4 regions of the Paenibacillus sp. Y412MC10 genome follow, and region 1 is predicted to be linked to each of the others. Evidence: riboswitches for the same ligand, from Rfam matches in the RefSeq annotation. Region 1 holds a riboswitch; each other region holds the start of a gene.
The links. Region 1 has a riboswitch for cyclic di-AMP ahead of GYMC10_RS19420 (C40 family peptidase). Riboswitches for the same ligand answer to the same signal wherever they lie in the genome.
Positions count from the first base shown of each region.

Region 2: it holds a riboswitch for cyclic di-AMP, as region 1 does, so the genes downstream of both, GYMC10_RS02230 (hypothetical protein) here and GYMC10_RS19420 (C40 family peptidase) in region 1, are expected to answer to the same signal.
Region 3: it holds a riboswitch for cyclic di-AMP, as region 1 does, so the genes downstream of both, GYMC10_RS29610 (APC family permease) here and GYMC10_RS19420 (C40 family peptidase) in region 1, are expected to answer to the same signal.
Region 4: it holds a riboswitch for cyclic di-AMP, as region 1 does, so the genes downstream of both, GYMC10_RS00490 (C40 family peptidase) here and GYMC10_RS19420 (C40 family peptidase) in region 1, are expected to answer to the same signal.

Region 1 is NC_013406.1:4,500,107-4,503,216, forward strand. Features, by position in the region: gene GYMC10_RS19415 (stalk domain-containing protein) at 1-820, shown strand, start outside; gene GYMC10_RS19420 (C40 family peptidase) at 940-1,416, opposite strand; cyclic di-AMP (ydaO/yuaA leader) riboswitch at 1,420-1,553, opposite strand; gene GYMC10_RS19425 (hypothetical protein) at 1,816-2,343, shown strand; gene GYMC10_RS19430 (ROK family protein) at 2,648-3,110, opposite strand, start outside.
Region 2 is NC_013406.1:522,280-525,389, reverse strand. Features, by position in the region: gene GYMC10_RS02235 (hypothetical protein) at 1-3, opposite strand, end outside; cyclic di-AMP (ydaO/yuaA leader) riboswitch at 133-301, opposite strand; cyclic di-AMP (ydaO/yuaA leader) riboswitch at 844-1,016, shown strand; gene GYMC10_RS02230 (hypothetical protein) at 1,153-1,614, shown strand; gene GYMC10_RS02225 (proline dehydrogenase family protein) at 1,764-2,684, opposite strand; gene pruA (L-glutamate gamma-semialdehyde dehydrogenase) at 2,881-3,110, shown strand, end outside.
Region 3 is NC_013406.1:6,690,697-6,693,806, forward strand. Features, by position in the region: gene GYMC10_RS29605 (molybdopterin-dependent oxidoreductase) at 1-810, opposite strand, end outside; cyclic di-AMP (ydaO/yuaA leader) riboswitch at 1,267-1,461, shown strand; gene GYMC10_RS29610 (APC family permease) at 1,628-3,110, shown strand, end outside.
Region 4 is NC_013406.1:100,850-103,959, forward strand. Features, by position in the region: gene GYMC10_RS00480 (c-type cytochrome) at 1-332, opposite strand, end outside; gene GYMC10_RS00485 (GNAT family N-acetyltransferase) at 494-994, opposite strand; gene GYMC10_RS00490 (C40 family peptidase) at 1,499-1,972, opposite strand; cyclic di-AMP (ydaO/yuaA leader) riboswitch at 1,977-2,112, opposite strand; gene GYMC10_RS00495 (hypothetical protein) at 2,459-3,110, opposite strand, start outside.

The DNA of each region.
Region 1 (3,110 bases):
GCAGCGCGAAATGCATCTAAGAGCCTTTTACGCTTTGCAATCTTTCCAAGAGCGGGATCTCGTAGCATCCATGAATTCAGTCGCCTTCGGCTGGAGCCGCATTGATCGGGAAGGTCAGTTTACGCTTCAAGGCGACGAGTATCGTCTGCCTGCGGCGGCCGGCGACGTGACTCCGCAATCGATTGTTGCGGATGCTGCGGATCGGGAGATTAAACCGTACCTTATGGTTTACGCTTTGGACGGAAACGGCGAATTAACCAAAGTCCTCAGCGACAGCAGCCTTCGCCAAAAGTCCATTGAGGGCATCACGACTGCGGTGGCGGATAACGGATTCGGCGGCGTGGTGCTTGATTTCGAAGGGCTCGGTTTTAAACTGGATGCCGCGAAGCAGCAGAAGCTGCTTAATGATTACGTCAAGCAATTGAAAGCCGCATTGCCGAGCGACATTGCTCTGTCCTTAGCCGTTCCGCCATTGAACAGCGCCTATAAAGGCTATGATTACAAGACGCTGGCCTCCCTTGCCGATGATCTCATCGTCATGGCGTATCAGTACAATCCGGTTGGCACCAAAGCCCAGGTTCCTGAACCCAACAGTCTGGTGGACCAAGCCATTCAGCAGGCACTTCAGGCAGGCGTTCCTAAGCAGAAGCTCCTGCTCGGCATCAGCTTAAGCAGCGAAACGGCCACATCCGTCGACGATAAGCTCGGCTTGGCCAAGCGCTATGATCTGAAAGGTGCCGCCTTCTGGCGTCTGGGCTTGTTCCGTTCCTATAATAATGGCATGGAAGCCGCCGTGAATGCCTCTGTCGTAAAGGAATAATCTAGTGAGTCCTTTCGTAGAGACCCAAATTATGATCTTCAATAAAAAAGAAAGCCTGACAAGATCATCTCTTGTCAGGCTTTCCGGTTATGTATCGAACTCTAAACTGCGTATTCCAATTAGCTTGCGCTTCCTACCAGTTTAGCATAGTTCTCTTGACTCAATACACGGCGCGCCGTAACATAACGCGGTTCGTAATAGGAGTCGCTAAGCTTGCTGATTCTTACGCCCTTGCTGCTGGAAGCATGCGCAAATTGTCCATCTCCAATGTAAACGCCCGCATGGGAAATGCCGCTGCCGCTTGTATTGAAGAATACCAAATCTCCGACTCTCAGATCCTCGCGATCCACATGAACCCCGGCTTTAGCCTGACTCTGGGATGTGCGCGGAAGATCCATGTCGAAATTTCTAAACATATACAGAATAAATCCGGAGCAATCAAATCCGCTTGTCGTTGTTCCGCCCCATTTATAAGGCGTTCCTACCAATTGCTTCACTTGATGCTGAAAATTCGGTTGTTGATCAGCATAAGCTGATACGGCACCAGAAGAAAAAATAATTGCAGACCCAAGCAATGTGATGACAAATTTCTTCAAAATACGTTCTCTCCTTCGATGCCTACGGAGTTAGCTAAGGGTTCGGTTGAAGGTTCCCTATACTCTCTATGGTACAAGAATAATTCACCCAAGACGGTTCCCCCGTTTTCACAAACGAAATTCGGCAAAATTCATTAACATTTTGTAACCTTCTCTTAATATAGTATACAAGCAAGGATGCTGTCAATAATATCCTAGAAATCTATCACTATATGTTAATCAATGTCGTATAGGCTGAAAATTTTCATGTTTTTTCATTATGCCATCTCGTATACTCATGACAATTATGTAACACTCCATCGAACCTCCGGCGACGTTTTGTTAACGGGCATGCAACTTTTTTGCAGTTCGGAACGTTTACATATTCAGACAAGAAATCAAAGAGGTGATCCTTCGCTTATGAGTCAAATTACGATGGCTGAAGCTTTGGCAGTCCGGGCAGCAATCAACCGTCTCATGAATCAATTGATGTCGGAACGCTTGAACAACAGCAGCACGATCATTGAAAAAGGGGAAACGGCGGAGTATCCTGCACGCAGCGTGGATGCCATTACGGAAGAGATCGAAGCCGCCGCAGCGGATTACAGAAAGCTGGATCTGCTGATGGCAATCTCCAACACGACGCAGACCATTAGTTGGAACGGCTCCGACATGACCATCATGGAGGCGATCGAGCTCGCCAAACAAATGCGCAGCGATATCGGACAGCTTGCCCATCTCGGCTCCCGCAAGAAGCTGGAGCGCCAGAGCGGCCGGGGAAGCGGAGATGGCGCCGTAACGCTGTTTAACGTGGCCTTATACGATCCGGAAGCTTATCAGGCGCAGGCGCGCAAGAAGGAACGCGAAGTGACCAGGCTCTCCTCACTGATCGAGCATGCCAACCATACGAGCATGATTACGTTCGACGCATCAAAATACATGGAATAGCGGAAGCCGCCGGCTCCAAGCCTGCAGGCCGCCTCGCGTGCGGGTTTGGAGCCGGCGGCTTCCGTCGGCGGGCGGGAAAGTGCGGGCAACCGCTTATTGTTTGTCGGATACAAACAAACCTAATAGGAAACCAAAAACTCGACTCCAGTGAAAACGGATGACGGCTTACGGTTTACGCCTATCACCTGTCACAAGTTACGGACTTCGCTTACGCAAATATGATCGCTCCGTTTCCCGCTCTCTTCATGAATAATCAGAAAGCCGCCCTTGAGGGCGGCTTTTGTTGCCTTTTCTTACGAATATATTATTGGAACAAGGCTGCGGCTCCCACCAGGCCAACATCGTCCCGCAGTCCCGCAGGAACGATCTCGTAGGTTCCTAGATAGGACGGCATGACCAGCTTATCCGTCATTTCCCGAAGCTGCGGGAAAAGAAGCTCGCCTGCTCTGCTCACACCCCCGCCAACCACGATGCGATCGGGGTTGAAGCTGTGAATGACGTTAACCAGTCCAAGTGCCATGTAATAGACGGCACGATCGATGACCTCCACTGCGACGGGGTCATGAAGACGTTTAGCCTCGAATACATGCCTGGCGTTCACGCCTCCATCGGCTGCGGCCAGTTCAGAAATAACGCTGGTCTGGGTAAGCATCCGCTGGGATGCTGCCAGGCCGATGGCCGTTCCTGAAGCAAACACCTCCCAGCAGCCATGGCTGCCGCAATTGCACTGCGGACCGCTGGGATCAATGATATGATGCCCAAGTTCC
Region 2 (3,110 bases), 3.1 Mb from region 1:
CATCTTCGTTTCTCCTCCTAAGGTCAGAAAGAGAAGGCAACAACAAAGAAGCCTGCGGAAAGAGAAGAACTCTTCCCGCAGGCTTCTTACAGGCCACGGTGAAATACACCGTGGCCCAAGTCCACGACAATCGTTGCCTCTCTCGATACGCTTACGAGGTTAGCTGACGGATTCGGGCGTGAGAGTCGCCCTACCCATAGACCGTTATCTTGTCTACAGGATTCACCCCAGAGAGATCAGGTTCATCTCCCGACTGGTTCCCCCGTTCCTTTTCCATTCAAGGACTCAGCGAAAATTAAAAACGAGTAGCATGTTATTCTATTAGCCATTGACTTGTCATCCAGACTGGGCATAACAGCACAGCAACAGGAGGTTCACGCGGTGAGAGTCGCCTCTACCTTCAAATCTCAGCAAGGCCCATGGTGCCTTCTCCTAAGATTCGATCCATAAAGCGCCAGGCGCAGCTCTCACACTGCCTTTACCTTCATGGAACGGCTGCCCGTATGCCTTGGTCGTTGATAACCGTCAATTCATAGTTCGTATCATACGTCCGGCCCTGCAGGATGTAAATGTGAGCAAAAACACATCTGGCGTTATGTCGAACAGGAACCAAGCAGTATTTCGTCTTTATCTTCCGTATACTGCTCTATACTATGTATTTCTCTTGTTTTCTCTTATTTATCGCAATCCAACGAGATACCGAGATTTTGCCACGATAATAGATGACACGGCCGATTGTACGCGTTTTCTTTTACCGTTTTCATCACATTTCGGAATCTATTCGTCCCATACGGTCATTTACTTTTCGTTTCCTCCGGCGTATGATTCATCCATCTATTCGAAACACGTTATACGCCGAGCTCCCGACAGACCGGGAGACGGGGGAACCAAAGTCACCAGTCTTCGATTGGTGAATGGGGTGAATCCGCTGCGCCTAGGATCGAAGGGCCCAGTGGTAGGGTGCTCTCAGTCCGAATCCGTCAGCTAACCTCGTAGGCGCGTTGTTGAGAGAGAATACCATCCAAGCTTTGGCATAGCGGCCGCCGGAATTGGGGCTCTAACCATAAATAGGCCTGGAGAGCGGGGTTTCTCTGCTCACCAGGCCTATTTGCCGTGCATATAACATTCTTATAAAGGAGCGTAGATCATATCATGACGAAACTCATCGAGGCAGCGCTTACACCCGTCATCGAAACCGCAGTGCCTGCATTAGGTGAAGAGACTATCCGCCATATGGAGATATTTCGTTTCGACCGGGGTTCGGCCGAACGTTTTATCCCCTGGAGCGATCACAGCAGGAACTGCGGCTTGTTCAAAATCAGCTGTAAAAACGCATCCGGGTATGCCGAATATGCGCTGCCCAGCACAAGAGAGTTTGCGGATCTGGTTCGCTGGGCATCCGTATTCTCAAGGCTGAGAGGCATGCACGTGATGGAAGCCATTCGCTATGTCCAAAAGCAGCAATGGGGATCCGTACGGATGCTGTTGGCGGTATCGGCCCTCGCCGATTTAGAGGCCAATCAGCATCAGCACATTAGCCGGAAGCGGTTAGGCAGTCTGCCGCTGGAGCGTTCCTTCCTGATGGATTGCTCGGAGGCGTATTATCATTTCTAGGGGCAGCAGCTACAGAGAGCTACTATCCCCGTTTCCTTTGGATTGGGCACTTCTAAGCAGCCTGATGTTTTTTGAAACCATGAAGAACCCCGTCAAAAAGCCACTTATTTCATCAGGCATTTTGACGGGGTTCTGCAATCGGATCCCGCTCACTTGAACATATTTTTGAGCACCATCATCAGATTGGCCGGCTTCTCTGCCAGCCTCCGGGTGAAATACGGGTACCACATCGTTCCATAGGGCATATAACACCGGATACGGTAGCCGTCCTGCGCAAGCGCTGCTTGATCGTTCATCCGCAGTCCATACAGCATCTGAAATTCATAGTCCTGTTTGTCTATGCGGCTCTGCTCGGCAAATACCTTCACCCAGTCGATGATGTTGTCGTCATGCGAGGCAATCGCGACGTAGGCCCCTTGGTCGAAATGCATTTTGACCAATTTCTTGTAGTTGTCAATGACCTCCCGCTTCTGCTGAAAGGCGATGGTTCCCGGCTCTTTGTACGCGCCCTTTACTAGCCGTAAATTAACGCCGGCCCTTAACAGATTCTTCACGTCCTCCTCCGTACGGAACAAGTAGGCCTGCATCACGGTCCCCACATTGGTCAGCCCCTCCTTATGAAGGCGGAGCGTCATATCGATGGTTGCCTGGGTATACGGCGAATCCTCCATGTCCAGGCGAACGAAGTTGCGGTGCTCTTTAGCCTTTCTTACCACCGACCTGATGTTTTCGTAAGCCTTCTCGGGGTCCAGGGCCATGCCCATCTGCGTCGGTTTCAAGGATACGTTCGATTGCACTTCGCGCCTCCCAATCCCTTCCACCAGCTTCAAATATTCCTCTCGGTACCCGGCCGCTTCATCCAGCGTCGTAATGCCCTCCCCCAAATGATCCAGCGTAACGAGAATGCCTTTCGCGTTCAGCCTCTCGATTTCGTCCAGCGCCTCATCCAAGGTATCGCCGGCAATGAATCGGCCAGCCAATTTCCGGCCGTACTTGATCGACAGCCATTTCACGAGTTTATTGCCGGACACCGTCAGGATCACTTTACGGTAAAGCTCGGTTCCGTCCATGCGCGCGCCCCCTTTGCAAGGTAACCAAAATGACTCTATCTAACTCATATGCAAAAATCATGACGGCATGCAGGGAGACATACATATTTAAATAGAGGTTTTCACCAGGAGATCCTAACCATGCCACCATGACGATCCGCAGCTGGACCATTGGCCTGAAGCTTCGATTCATATCATGTTAAGGAGGGGCCTCCCCATGCGAGCACCTTTTCGGAACGAACCATTTATGGACTTCAACAACGAGTGGAACAACAAGTTATACGATGCGGCGTTATCCGGGGTCGAAGCCGAGCTTGGCCAATCGTACCCCTTGGTTATCGGCGGTGCCAAAATCCATACGGAACGTACCGCTAAGTCGGTCAATCCGTCGCGCAAACGCCAAGTCATCGGCGTCGTGTCCCAAGCGGATACTAAGCTTGCCGAGCA
Region 3 (3,110 bases), 2.2 Mb from region 1:
CGGCGTGTATTCTTTGACGTGCTCGCGCAAGGCTTCATGGCCAATCGTATACTTCCGGAGAAATTCCTCATTCACCATGCCGTCGCGGAACATGATGTGCATGAGACCGACGGCCAGCGCCGCATCCGTGCCTGGATACAGCGGAATGAACCAGTCGGCCCATTGCCCCGTCTGGTTCTTGTGGACATCGATCACAACGACCTTGGCACCGGCTTTGCGCGCTTTCTCTGCAATCACCATCTGGTGCATATTGGTGCTGACGATGTTGCCGCCCCAGACGAGGATGACGTCGGCTCGTACGGTGTCCTCCGGAACGGTTCCCCCATTAAACCCCATCACGGATTTCCAGCCCTCATTGCCCGCGGAATTGCAGATCGACTGCTTCAGGCGGCTGGCACCCAGCCTGTTGAAGAATCTGCGGTCCATGCCGTCGACGCTCAATATCCCCATATTGCCGTAGAAGCTGTAGGGCAGGATGCTCTCGGAGCCGTATTCCTCGATCAAGCCCTTATAGCGTCCGGCAATCTCCTGAATGGCTTCGTCCCAGCTGATCCGCTCGAAGGCGCCCTCACCCTTGGGACCTACTCTTCGCAGCGGATAGAGCACGCGTTCCGGATGATACACCCGGTGTGCCATATTACGGACTTTATTGCAGATGGCTCCCTGCGTAATCGGATGCTCCGGATTACCGGTCACCTTGACGATTTTTCCGTTCTCTTTATGCAGCAGCAGGCCGCATGTATCGGGACAATCCAACGGACATACCGCCGGAAATACGCCGTTTTCCTGATGAATCATCGCTTGAGTCATTTCGTACTTCCCCCCTATGCTCGGCTGCATCATATCCCTTTATCTTAAAAGAAAATCGGGGTTCCAGTAAAGTCATACATTTTTTTCTAATCAGGTGATTCACTTTTCTCCCCCCCGGGTATATTCCTATCAAGAGCAAAGAAGAGGAAACCAGACCCTTTCTCTTCCTTGCCGAATCATGGACCACTCCCAAAAAAATTCGCCATGCCAGTGTCTCCTCCCCCGAGACCGGCATGGCGAATTTGTTCCCCACTCCTAATCCTCCATATTATAGAAACTCGTGATTTTCGCAGTAAACATGCAAAATAAAAAGCCTGTCAAAGCCACGTCTTTATGTAAGCGCTTATCTGTCATTTTTTATAAATAATTCTGTTCGAATGATCGTTGGAGGATGTTTTACAAACGATTGGAGCAGGCGTAATATACTATTCAGCTTCGAAAACATTCTTCATATTCACATGACATTCGCTTAATTTCCATGATGGAAAGCGGGGGAACCAACCGTATGGAGGGATACCTATAGGATCCTTCAACCATACTATGGGGTGAATCCTGATGCGTCGCGTACGTACGCCGCGATGGAATCAGGTAGGGCGACTCTCACCGCCCGAATCCGACAGCTAACCTCGTCAGCGTTGATCGGGAGGGTTGTGAACTTGTGATCAAACACAGGGTTCTAACCTGTGTTTTTTGTTTGCCAAAAATCAGCATAGGCATGGTGACCGTTCCTATGTCCAGCATATAAAAAACACCGATAGAAGTCCGTTCCGGGAGCTTCTACCATGAACTTAATCTTAAGCGGCGGTGAAAAACAACCATGTTATCCTCAATCAAGCGCTTCCTCATCGGAAGACCGCTTAAATCAACGGAATTAGGCGAACAAAAGCTGAATAAAACCAAGGCGCTGGCCATCCTGTCATCCGATGCGCTATCGTCCGTGGCCTATGGCCCGGAACAAATCCTCATTGTGTTGATGACCGTAGGGGCAGCTGCCTATTGGTATTCCATACCGATTGCCGTCGGCGTCCTGGTCTTATTGCTGGCACTTATCCTGTCGTACAGACAAATTATTTTCTCCTATCCGCACGGCGGCGGCGCATATGTCGTGTCCAAACGGAATTTGGGCATGTACCCGGGGCTGGTGGCCGGCGGTTCCTTGCTCGTGGACTATATCCTGACGGTTTCGGTCAGCGTGTCGGCCGGGACGGATGCGATCACGTCGGCTTTTCCGGAATTACACGCCTATAATCTGCCGATCTCCATCGTGTTCGTTCTATGCTTGACCGTATTGAATTTAAGAGGAGTTACGGAGTCGGCCTCCATATTGGCTTATCCGGTTTACCTGTTCGTGCTTGCGTTATTTATCCTGATCGGGGTAGGGATATTCAACATTGCCACAGGCCATGCGTCTCCGGAGCTTCATACGCCGATCGGCACGCCCGTAGCCGGGCTGAGCTTGTTCCTGCTCCTGCGCGCATTTGCCTCGGGCAGCTCCGCCCTGACCGGCGTGGAGGCGATTTCCAATGCCATTCCGAATTTCAAAGACCCGGCCCCGAATAACGCCGCCAAAACTCTGGTGGCGATGGGATCGCTGCTGGCCCTGTTATTTTCGGGCATCGTTTTCCTGGCTTATTACTATGGGGTCAGTCCCAGCGAACAAGTCACGGTCGTTTCCCAAATTGCCGAGCATACCTTCGGGCGAAATGCGCTTTATTACTTCATACAAGGGACAACGGCCTTAATTCTGATCCTCGCCGCCAACACGGGGTATTCCGCTTTTCCCCTGCTGGCCGTCAATCTGGCGAAGGATAAGTTCATTCCTAGAATGTTCACCGTCCGCGGCGACCGTCTGGGATACTCGAACGGAATCATTATTCTTGGATTTTTCTCCATTCTGCTGCTGCTGGCTTTTGAAGGCAAAACCGAGCATCTGATTCCGCTGTATGCCGTCGGCGTGTTTATCCCGTTTACCCTCTCCCAGACGGGGATGATGGTGAAATGGATTCGGGAAAAGCCTGAAGGCTGGATCGTCAAGCTGATCATTAACACCACCGGCGCATGCATCAGCTTTATCGTGACCATGATCTTCTTCTTTACGAAATTCGCCCAGGTGTGGACCGTGCTGATATTCCTGCCGCTGATCATCTGGATTTTCACCCGGATCCGCAAGCATTACGAGGCGGTAGCGGACCAGCTCCGGATTACGACTTGCGAGCCGGTTAAGCCGATTGAGGGGAATGTCATCATCCTGCCTGTGGCAGGAATCACGCATGTGGTGGAGAACTCGCTGAATTACGCCA
Region 4 (3,110 bases), 2.7 Mb from region 1:
GCGATGTTTGCGATTTCTTCAGGCTTAAGTTGATCCTTAAAGGAAGGCATACCCTTACGGCCTTTGGTTACAACGTTGAAGATCGCGTCCGCATCCATGTGTCCGCCTACTTGATTCAAAGCCGGTCCAGCGCCGCCTTGAAGTTGGTCACCATGACAGCTGATGCAGCTTGCTTTCAGTGTGGCTTCCGCTGCGGCAGCATCCAGAGTCACTTCCGGCATAGTCGGCTTCTCTTCCTGAGCTACCTGTTCCTTGCCTGGGAGCGTAAACATCAGCGCAATAGCCAACGCACATGCGACGAAGAACAATCCGCTCATGATCCATTTTTGCATCGTCATATCGTCCCTTCTATGTATACTGCACTTTTGCACTTGTCTCCATTATAAACCAACATCCATAGACAGCATAGCCAGTTGTGACAAAAAAAGCAACTATACCGCGCACCTTCATAAAAAGTACACAAAATTGTGCCTTTTCATATAGACAAAGATTACTATTCCTCATTTGCCGGAGGCTCATACACCATGCAGTGGAAAAGGGCGTTTCCCGTCGGCGTAAGGCGCTCATACGTATCGGTGATATGAAAGCCCGCCTTTTCGTACGCGCGGATCGCACGTTCATTCCAGGTCATTACCTCCAGGTCGATCTCATCGGCAGGCCGCCTCCGCCTCGCTTCCCGGACAATCGTCTGCATAAACCGTTTACCCATTCCCCGCCCGCACCAATCAGGCCGCATGCCCAGCCCGATTCGCGTAACCTCATGCATCGGAAACAGTTGGGCAAATCCCCATAGCGTCTTCCGTTCATCCAAAATCGAAATGTACTGCTCCCGGCGGATGTCGGGATCCCCAAACTCGATCTCAAGCCCCTTCATCTGCTCCCAGGGAAGAAAACCGTAAATGTTATAGGGAGGAGGATAGGTCCAGGCGCATATTTCTTTCGCGTGCTCTTCACGCATGACCACCGTATGAAATGAAATCGGTGCTGCATCCATTGGCAAAGTCCCCCTGTCATAATTACAAATTAAATTATACCCCATTTCTCAAACATTCTAGCCGCATCAAAAAGCCCGTCCAAGAGAAGTAGGTCTCCTTTGACGGGCAAACGGATATGTATGGGCAGGACGAGGATAAGACATCGAAGCTTAGGAGGATTCTCCGGTCGACTTTTCATACTGATCATTGCTCATGATGCGCTCGGCACCTACGTACCGCTGCTCGTAGTAGTCCTCAGAAAATAAAATCAATATTTTTCCATTAGGGTGTTTAATGAAGGGAGAGGAGGGTATATAAAGGGTAGAAGATGCAACGACATGAGGGGGCGAAGTGAATCGCATAATAATTTTCTTTTTTTCTCGAAAAGTGGGAACTTTTTCGTTGTCCCAAACGTTATAAAGGTATACACAGAGCAGACAAAAGAAAAAGCCGCTGGATGAGATCGGCACAATCTCATACACCCAGGGCTTCTTGTAAAGGATAAATCAATGAAGTTCCAGTAATTAATTGTAGTTCACAGCTACAGACTTGTACGTAGACTGACTCATGACTCGCTTAGCACCTACGTATCGATTGGCGTAATAGCTCTGGCTCAGCGGACTGATGATGACACCGCGCGAGGATGAGGAATGAGCGAATTTGCCGCCCCCAACATAAATACCCACATGAGATACACCTCTGCCGGATGTGTTGAAGAACACGAGATCGCCAGCTTTCAGCTTGCTCTTGGCTACGGCCGTACCGACTTTGTATTGAGCTCCAGACGTGCGCGGCAGGCTAAGACCAAGTTTCTTGTAGATATAGCTGGTGAATCCGGAGCAGTCAAAACCATTCGTTGTGGTTCCACCTGTTTTATAAGAGACACCAATGGCTGGTTTGATTGCAGTATTTAATTTGGAATCGGCGAAAGCGCTTCCGGTCCCTAATGTGAGTGCGAGGGCCAGGCCTAGAGAAATGGCCGTTAACTTCTTTTTCAAAGCAAAAAGCTCCTTCCATTGCCTGCGAGGTTAGCTTAAGGGTTCGGTTGAAGGTCCCCTATGATCCCTCTCTTGCGAGATCAATTCACCCAAAACGGATCCCCCGCTTCCCAATCATGGGAATTCGGCTCCTTAAAATGTTGATGAACCCATTCATAGACGTCTGACGTTCCAACATGCTTAACGAAATTACATAGTTCCAGCAAAAAGTTACAGTAAAGATGACAAAGTTGTTACTAACATATTCGTTATTTTAGCAGAGTATTAACAATTTGGCAAATGAGGAAAGCTCATTTTTATACAAAAAAACCTGTCCCCGTCATGCGGGATCAGGTTTTTTTGTAACTTGGCCATCGGAAAATGTAATATTGAGGAAAAATGAGCTTCTATTCTTTGTAAAATCAAGTCCGAGAGAGAAATGTGTCGCTTCCGATTACAGCATATTTACGAGCTTGTTTATCATATGATGGTAACGAAATGTAACGATTAGGCATGCTGCGAAGAAGAATCCCGCCACAAATGATATTGGGCGGAAATTACCCAAATTTGGAAGAGTCCATTTAGAAAATAAGAGGCTTGCTGAATAATCAAGCCGATCAATCCCGCCCAGAAGAGCGATGCCGAGCTCAGGAGCAAAAGAATGACGCAGGCCGATCCGCCAACGGTAAGGGATAACAGCACAGCCGTGCCCAGTCGGCGGAAGAGCGCAAGAACGGAGCTGATCATGCCGGAATTGTCCGTACGGCCGAATTGCATATAGAGCAATAACAGGCGAATCAGATAGGCGTACAGAAACCAGCCGGCTGCATGAGGCAGCGCATGAAGCAGCATAACCGGCTCATGGATCCCGTTCAGCAGGATCGGAAGGATTTTGGGCAGAATCCAGTATCCGGGCACAAAGGTAAGAACAAGTTCGATCAGATAAAATACCGTAACGGGCTTCCATAGCTTCTGCATGCCGGTGAAGAAGAATAATCCGCGCTCGCCCTTAGCCTCCTGGTGGAGGTTATAGAAGATGCCTGCCCGAATGAGCGGGGTACATACCATCCGGATCAGGAGCAGAGCGGCCAGAAGCCAACCATAGGTATGGACCGTGCCGCTTAACGATAGACTCATCTCGCCCTCGTAGAAGAATAAC